DNA from 4 places in the Paenibacillus sp. CFBP 13594 genome. Region 3 is predicted to be linked to each of the others. Evidence: riboswitches for the same ligand, from Rfam matches in the RefSeq annotation. Region 3 holds a riboswitch; each other region holds the start of a gene.
The links. A riboswitch is a leader RNA that binds a small molecule or an ion and turns the genes downstream of it on or off. The one in region 3 is predicted to bind cyclic di-AMP.
Positions count from the first base shown of each region.

Region 1 (2,194 bases), on a different contig from region 3:
TATCGTGGAAAGCGAAATGAGACAGCGCATGTACGTCTGGTTGCAGAGGCAGCTGCGGAAATTAAAGGCATTTCGGTGGAGGAAATTGCTGCAATAACAACCAAAAATGCCATGGAACGATTTGGAATTCGTTAAAAAAACGAGCAAATGAGGCGAAAAAGGCAGGTAAGCGGAGGTAATTTGCTCTTTGATCCAAATAAATCAAGAATATTACAATATTTTAACCAAATATTCAGAAAAACGTACTTGATCAACGCTTTACAACATGCATCAAAACAGGATATCATCTTTTCAGTGAATTGTTGTGCGGAAAATTGGACAGATGTTCGGGGGATGAACAAAGGGACACTTTCCGATGAAACAACATTACTTTCATGAATCAGTCTCGCTGAGTCTCCGTTAACGGAGAGCGGGGGAACCAATAGGGCTTAAACATCGGTGTATTTGGCCGATGCGCAACGTTCGCTGACCCAAAAGCAGCGAAGGGATCTGCGAAGCCGTATTTGATTTCTTCTTTGGGTCTCGGGGTGAATTCAAGGGCGTCCGCCATGAGCGGGTGACCCAAGATAGGGCGGCTCTCTTTCGCCCGAACCCGACAGCTAACCTCGCAAGCGGAAAAAGAGAGGCAACCTCGTGCATGAATTTCCGATATTCAAAATCATTCGGAAGCCACGAAAGAGTTCCTCTTACACTCTTTCTTTGGCTTTTTTGTTTTTGAATAAAAGAAATATTGTCATCATACGGTAGGTATTCAGGAGGATGACATCATGTTGCGAAGATTGATTCATGGTGCAGAACCGGATTATGTTGGTCCAATCTGTGTTCTGTAGAAAATTTGGTATAGTCACGTCAAAGACATCATGCATTACTTTAGACGGCGAGGCTATGAAGGAGGACGGAGAAGTGGGCACATTCCAACCAGAAGAGACCCATGAGTCACGATCATCCAGTAAGTCTTTCGCGTTGCGGTGGAAGCATGAGAACATGCGTCAAATGGCATTGATCGCGATTTTCTCAATTGCGCTTACAATCATGATCTTGTTAGTCGTTTACGGTCAGGCCGGGAAACAAATTTCACTGGTTATTGATGGCAAAGCTCAGGTGGTAGAGACTCGTACAGGAATGCTTCAGGAAATGCTGGAGGAGCAGTCGATCACAGTCAGCCCTCACGATAAGGTATCCATGTCCATGAACGGGGCAATTACAGATGGAGACCGAATTGTTATTGAGCGGGCCGTTCCAGTTAACATTACGGCAGACGGAGACACCAAGACTCTGTATACAACGGATTCATCGGTAGAAGATGCAATTCAAAAATCAGGTATTCAAGTTGAAAGTAATGATAAAGTGTATCCGGCGCTTGGAACTGCGATCAAAGCGGAGATGAAGATCCGTGTAGTGCGCGTAACAAAGCGTACAGTCGAAGTAGAGCAACCGATCGCTTACAAAGTCATTAAAACGGCTGACCCTAGCTTGTACAAAGGGGATAACCGTGTCGTTGTGAACGGCAAAGAAGGCAAACTTGTGCAGCATATCGAAAAGGTATTTCAGGATGGAGAATTGGTCTCCAAAAAAATGGTCCGCAAATCTGTCGCGAATAATCGTGTAGATAAAGTGATCGCTGTCGGCACCAAAGCAAAACCGGTCGTGAAAGAACCTGAGATTCAGACCGTATCGGCTCAAACTTCAACAACCAAAAAGGCTACAACAACGAACTCGAAGAAAACATCTGCCTCGGGCAGCAAAGTGATTACCGTATCCGGGACTTCTTTTAAATACTCCAAAGTACTTAAAAATGTATCCATGACTGCCTACTCTTCTGAAGAGCCTGGCATTGGAACTAAAACAGCTTCCGGTACTCGTGTAACGGAAGGGCGCACCATTGCGGTTGATCCCAAAGTCATTCCAATTGGCTGGTGGGTATATATCGAAGGTCTGGGATTCCGTCGTGCGGAAGACACAGGCGGTGCGATTAAAGGGAACAAAATTGATGTGTATTATGACAGTGTGAAGCATGCCCTGAATTTTGGACGCAAGAAAGGCAAGACGGTCTACGTGATCGGTCCGGTGAAGCCGGAAGCGAACTAAAATCGTTTTACTTTGAAATGGGAATGCTATAAAATAGTTGCATGAATGATTCATGCGGAATATGCGGCGGAGGAGTCTGAATTCAGTCTCCCCCGCCGTTTGGCAG
Region 1 covers NZ_JACYVQ010000017.1:15,246-17,439, forward strand. The annotation lists gene IFU39_RS30820 (TatD family hydrolase) at 1-135, shown strand, start outside; cyclic di-AMP (ydaO/yuaA leader) riboswitch at 377-630, shown strand; gene IFU39_RS30825 (3D domain-containing protein) at 904-2,088, shown strand.
Region 1: it holds a riboswitch for cyclic di-AMP, as region 3 does, so the genes downstream of both, IFU39_RS30825 (3D domain-containing protein) here and IFU39_RS13635 (hypothetical protein) in region 3, are expected to answer to the same signal.

Region 2 (2,194 bases), on a different contig from region 3:
GAGCACTTCCAGATCGATCTCATTCTTCGGATTTCGGCGAATGGCTTCCTGTACAATGGCCGTGACAAAAGCTGTCCCTTGACCCTGACCACACAGCTCTGGATGCATGCCGAGGCCAATCCGGGTTACCCCTTGAAGTGGGAAGTATTGAGCAAATCCACATATACGATCGTTCTGATCCAGGACGATTGCATATTGCTCCTGTCGCAGCTGTGCATCTCCGAATTCCACTTCCAGAGCTTTCATCTGCTCCCAGGGGAGCCAGCTGTAGATATTGTAAGGCGGATCATACTGCCAACTGCAGATGAGCTCCGCATGTTCTTCTCGCATGGGTACAACGTGAAACGTCACAGGGGCTTCCTTCATACACTTGCATGCTCCTTTCCTTGAAACAGAACTCTTTGTCCACTCTACAAAAGTGATGTTCTTTTAGCAAGTCTTCCTTCCCCAGAAAAAAAATGAAACAAAAGTTCCGGTAATTTCGTTTATATTATAACGGGATGGGTAAAAACATCATAAGGGCACGGACGAACGAACGCAAAATGAACCTGTTGATGTCGCAGGATATACCCAGAGTATACCTTGCAACATGAATAAGGATTGAAGCACAAAAAAACCGCCGGATACATTCCTGCGGAGAATGTACCGGGCGGTTCTGTTATGCTTCTTGCTTCGTTCCAGTATGGTTAATGGTTACAGCATTATGTTGCTCAGCTTGTCCCTAGTCAAGGGCCAGTGATTCATATGCGTCCGTGCTCATAATCCGTTTCGCGCCAACATAACGATTGGCCCAATAGTTTTCACTCAATGCACTGATCGTAACGCCTTTGGAAGAAGAGGAGTGTGCAAACTTTCCATCCCCTACAAAGATTCCTACATGGGATACGCCTTTACCTGTTGTATTAAAGAACACCAGATCGCCAGCTCTCATTTCCATGCGGGATACAGAATCGCCCATGTCGAATTGGGAACTGGATTGGCGTGCCAAATCAATACCCAACTTGTCGAATACATACCGTGTAAATCCGGAGCAGTCAAAGCCGTTAAGCGTTGTTCCCCCACTTTTGTATGTAGTTCCCATTGCTGAATCAATTACTGTGTCCATCTTTGAATCTGCGAATGCGCTACCTGCACCAAGCGATAAAGCGAATGTGATGCTAAGTACAGCTGCGGTTAATTTCTTCTTGAACAAGAGATATTCCCCTTCCAATGCCTGCGAGGTTAGCTTAAGGATTCGGTTGAAGGTCCCCTATGATCCCTCTGTAGCAAGATCAATTCACCCATAACTGGTTCCCCCGCTTCCCAGGTGCCAGGAATTTGGCTGTGCTAGTTATGCACCTGCGAAATCAAGAAATGACGATTTAATTTTAAGTAGTTACAAATATGAATGTAAAGATTACAAAGTTGTTACTAAAAACTCACTGCGATTATTGTAACAGAGGAGTACGGCTTTGGCAACGTTTAGCAACAAATTTAGCAAAAAAAACCTCGACCTTTGACGGGGAAAGGTTGAGGTTTGCCTATTTATAAGTACATATTAGGCCATGAGTTTAACTTGTGATGGTAACAATTTTTAATCTATCTGCTCTCACCTTTGGATATTTTGGACTGCCATAATCGGAAATGGCTGCATATTTTCCACAGACTCAATAGACATCTGGCAAGTGGATACGTCTGTTGTAGTATAAGTCCGGTAAGTCCCGTTAATAACCATGAGGCTGAAGTGAATGCCCCAAAGACGAGCAGGTGTACTCCGCCCAGCAGGAGTGCAATGCCGATTACAGCGATGAGATGACGCAGTGCAATCCAGAGTGCTTTGAGGGTACCGTGAGCCCCGCCTTCTCCTTCTGGTGCCGAAACACCGAACTGCATGTAGAGTATGGCATGGTGGATGATCCAGCCATATACAATCCAGGCAGCAACATAAGGTATACCAGGCAAAAGTAATTGAAGGGAATGAAAACCTTCCATGAGAATAGAGTAGAGCTTCGGTATGAGCCAGTAGGCGGGCAGAAGGATCAATAATGTACGTACGGTGTGTAGCAGCAGCATCGGTTTCCACAGATTTTTGATTCCGCGGACAAAGGGGATGCGCTCTTCTGTAGAATTAAAGTGCTGAAGTGAGTAGAGCAGTCCTGCCTGAATGAGGGGGCTGATCAACATGCGAACCAGCAGCATGCCCCCGAGAATCCAT
Region 2 covers NZ_JACYVQ010000019.1:18,186-20,379, forward strand. The annotation lists gene IFU39_RS31580 (GNAT family N-acetyltransferase) at 1-366, opposite strand, end outside; gene IFU39_RS31585 (C40 family peptidase) at 722-1,192, opposite strand; cyclic di-AMP (ydaO/yuaA leader) riboswitch at 1,196-1,333, opposite strand; gene IFU39_RS31590 (hypothetical protein) at 1,579-2,194, opposite strand, start outside.
Region 2: it holds a riboswitch for cyclic di-AMP, as region 3 does, so the genes downstream of both, IFU39_RS31585 (C40 family peptidase) here and IFU39_RS13635 (hypothetical protein) in region 3, are expected to answer to the same signal.

Region 3 (2,194 bases):
CACAACCAGCCTGCTTCAAGGCCACAGCGTATAACTCAGGGTCTGGCTTGGACACTCCTTCTTCAGCCGAACACGCCAGAACATCAACATACTTCCGCAAGCCGTAGCTCTCCAGTCTCTCTTCCGTTCCAGGACTCTGATTGGCAATAATGCCAATGCGATAATACCGTGACAACTGCTGAAGAACGGAATCCGCTGAAGGAAAAGGATGTTCAAGATCTTTTTGAAATTTCAGCTTGTCCTGAATCTGTTTTTGGTGTCCCTCGTCTTCAACGAATGTGCGAATCGCCACTCTCATAGGCCATTGCTCATATTTTCGGTAACAGTTCGCAAACAGTTCGCGTACCGCCTCAATTGTCACCGGATACCCCAAAGCACAAGCTTCACGGACGAACTGTCCGATAATATCATCAACCGGCTCCCATTCATCCACCAGCGTATCTCCAACATCAAAAAACAACCATTTCAATCCACCTACATCCGGCACACCAATTCCTCCTTGTAAGCATAAAAAAGAAGACTCACCATCACGCATGAGTCTCCTCAAACTTCCGTTTATCGATACATTCAATTATAACAGGCACCTTACACCTGAGCAATCACAAGCTATGGCATTAACCATTGAGGAGAAAGCCAACTTCCCCATTGAGCGAATATACAATCCGGTCTGCGCCCATGCCCCGATAGATGCCCTTAGGATGACTCTGCTCCGTAATCACGCACAGGGATTTCGAAGTCCATGAACGACAGATCTGTAAATAACGACAGGTCAGATTCAGGCTGTTCTCGAAAATAAACACGTTACCTACGCTGCCCTGCGGCAAAAACCATTTTTGAGCTGCAGCTGTATTCATGCGAATGACATGTTCTACTCCGATTCTACGGAGTCTGCGCTCTTCCCCTGCACTGTTGGTTAGAACGGCAAACGGCATTTTTTTGTACATCAGCAATTTAATAAATTTGCGTCCTGCTTCATTTGGAGCAGTCACTAAAATCATCTCAGTATCCATCATTCGTTCCTCCCTTGGCGTGAAAAGACAACAAAAAAGAAGCGTGGGGGACCAAGGCCTCCCGAACGCTTCTTAAATAACCCATGGCGAAAACACCATGAACCAGCGTACGGCTTGTTGCCTCTCCCTTTAACGCTTACGAGGTTAGCTGACGGATTCGGGCGCGAGAGTCGCCCTATTTCCGGCTGTCACCGGAAAATTCACCCCATGAATGCCCACTGTCCTGGACAGCGCATTCCGTTGGTTCCCCCGTTTCCCATTCATCAATGAATGGAAACTCAGCGATTAAAACATCGTTCGTATATCTTAAGGTAAGATCGAGCGATATTATCGTTTGTTTCGTTTTTCAAGTACAATTTAGTTTAAATTGAAATTACGTTATGAATCATACACCCCCGCCATGACGGTGTAAAGTCCTTACAGATCACCAAATCGGCAGATTTTTGCCAATACTCGTTTATAATAACGCTTACAATAAGGTTATACTCTATCCACCTCTTCAAGGCTATCTAATTCTCACTCTGACGAAAATCACTTCGCAATTCATTCACGTATTCTGCACAACTTGCCTGTTTTGATGCTATTAACACCACATTAGTTTTGCAATATTTAATTGTAGCCAATATAATAGAAGATATAAGAGTAAATAAATGGAGGCGATTTAGATGACAGTCTACGATTACAAAGTGAATACCCTTCGCGGTCAAGAAGTTGAAATGTCCGACTACCGTGACAAAGTGCTCCTGATTGTGAATACGGCAAGCTCATGCGGCCTTACTCCTCAATTCAAAGGTCTGCAAGAACTGCAAGACAAGTTTCAAGATGCTCCATTTGAAGTTCTTGGTTTCCCAAGCAACCAGTTTGCACAGGAAAAAGGATCTTCCGACGATATTGCCGAGTTCTGTCAGATGAATTATGGCGTAAGCTTCCCAATGTTTGAGAAAATTGATGTGAACGGCTCAAGCGCTCACCCTCTTTTCCAACACCTTAGCACAGAAGCTCCTGGCCTGCTCGGCTCCAAAGCAATCAAATGGAACTTCACCAAATTCCTTGTGGATCAGAACGGACAGGTACTGAAACGTTATGCTCCCAAAACAACACCGGACAAGATTGAAGAAGATATCAAGAACTTACTTCAAAAATAATACACAGGCCACCCGTAGCCGTAAGGTAGAGCACCATTG
Region 3 covers NZ_JACYVQ010000003.1:630,896-633,089, reverse strand. The annotation lists gene IFU39_RS13640 (HAD family hydrolase) at 1-487, opposite strand, end outside; gene IFU39_RS13635 (hypothetical protein) at 615-1,010, opposite strand; cyclic di-AMP (ydaO/yuaA leader) riboswitch at 1,129-1,304, opposite strand; gene IFU39_RS13630 (glutathione peroxidase) at 1,676-2,155, shown strand.

Region 4 (2,194 bases), on a different contig from region 3:
AACAATCGTTACACTCTCTCCAGCTGTCAGCGATGGCACTTCGTAGATTCTTGCGCTCGCTGGTTTAAGGGAACTGGAATCATGTTGTTGTCCCCAAGCTGTCAGCTTACCACCTGAAACGACCTGTGTATTCAAAATCGCCTCCACACCTTTGGCAACTGAATTTTTACTACGGTTAGCAAGTGTGCTGTCTATAAACGAGAAATCACCTTTGCGTGCTGCTACTTCATCCAGCATGATCATTACGTTAATCATGGCATCATCATTGTAAGTGATATGCTTGTGATATCCGGAGCTTTGGTAAACTTGTGGCCATCCGCCGTTTGAATACTGCATGTTGATCAAAAAGTTAATCCCTTTGATTGCAGCTGTGGAGTATCGGGGATCATTCGTCTTTTTAAATTCCTTCGCCAATCTTCTAATTTCTGAGTATGTAGCCTTGTTGTCTATCGTGGACTTCGCCCACTCTCCACTTGTCTGTTTATAATCTTTTCTCCAACCTCCATCCGGGAGCTGGTTCTTCAAAATATCAGAAATACTCGCTGTAGTACCTGAAGCATCCGCAGCAGATACCGTCCCTACAGGGAGAACTGCCATTCCAACTGCTGAGAACACCATCGTACATGCCAGGACAAAAGTAATTATTTTCTTTGCTTTCAAATGTAACACTCTCCTATGTTCGTTTTTATAAATCTTCCACTTCTACTTTACTTATGAAACGCGTAATTATCGCATAATAAAATCAATTTTAATCCAATATGTGGATTGGATAATCAGATAATATGCAAAAAATCGATTTTTGTCAATATATGCAACTTAATGAATATAATCTCTCTAATTCTACATAACGGGATAGTTCTTTTAACTCATGACAAACCTATTTATTTATCCAAATTCGTCTTAAACGAACCAATAATGACGTTTTTGTCATGAATGGTACCCAAACTTGATCCCTTCTTTCATATAAAAACCTTAATTCCGCTAACATTGAGGTATTACGAAGGGTTTTAAATGGGTTTGACAATTACGCATTTATGCAATATAGTTTCAAATAGTTACAAAAACTTAATTATTCATTGCCGAGTTTCATGTTTGAAAACGGGGGAACCAATTTGGGTGAATTATTCTTATACATAGGAAATATAGGGAACCTTCTACCGAACCCTTAGCTAACTCCGTAGGCATCGAAGGGAGAACATTGATTTTGAAAAAACTGATTATCTCCATTTTTGGAGCAGCTGTATTATTTACATCCGGGGCAACAAGCACAGAGGCAAGCAGTATCAACTCCGTAGTGAACAACATGACAGGTATTCCTTACAAATGGGGTGGCACGACTGTAGCCGGCTTCGACTGTTCTGGTTTTATGAGATATCTTTTCAACAAATACAGCATTGAATTGCCACGTACTTCTCAGCAGCAAGCCAAAGCAGGTACGCCAGTATCCAAGAGCAATGTTCGGACAGGTGATCTGGTGTTCTTTAATACAACAGGCAAAGGCATTTCACATACAGGTGTATATATCGGCGGCGGACAATTCGCTCATGCCTCCAGCAGTAAAGGTGTAAGCATCACGAAGTTATCGAATCCATACTTCAATGATCGTTACGTAACAGCACGTCGGGTAACTGGACAGTTTATGTATGATAAAATGTTAGGTAAAATGTAATTCACATACAAAAAGGCATCGGTTATTAACCGGATGCCTTTTTTGTACTTAGAAAAATGTATGTTGCATCGCTTACTAATTCAGCGCCTTCTGCACTCGCATCGCACCCTGAGAGAGGGCATGTCCTCCTCCAACAGCTCCGGCCACCGCAACGGTCTCCATAATCTCCTGATCTGTTGCTCCCTTGGCACGGGCTTCTTCTACATGGTAGAAGGTACATACCTCATTGTTGGCGAATAATCCAATCCCAAGCGCAATTAGCTGTTTTGTCTTGGCATCAATCACGCCAGGTTGGAAACATTCTCCGGTAAACTCATGATACGACTTCACCACACCTGGCAGTACATCGCTTAATGCTCCAATCTGATCCTTGTAGGCATGAACTTTATCATTCATCAATGTCATGGCTTGTAGCACACCCTCTCGGCTTATAGTTACAGATCTTCCTCACTGTACCTATCTTCTCTCCCGAGTGAGCCAATTATGCCAAGATATCATGGTAATTCCAAACATTTAAACGCTCAT
Region 4 covers NZ_JACYVQ010000002.1:614,801-616,994, forward strand. The annotation lists gene pelA (pectate lyase) at 1-660, opposite strand, end outside; cyclic di-AMP (ydaO/yuaA leader) riboswitch at 1,068-1,199, shown strand; gene IFU39_RS10160 (C40 family peptidase) at 1,205-1,669, shown strand; gene IFU39_RS10165 (carboxymuconolactone decarboxylase family protein) at 1,745-2,074, opposite strand.
Region 4: it holds a riboswitch for cyclic di-AMP, as region 3 does, so the genes downstream of both, IFU39_RS10160 (C40 family peptidase) here and IFU39_RS13635 (hypothetical protein) in region 3, are expected to answer to the same signal.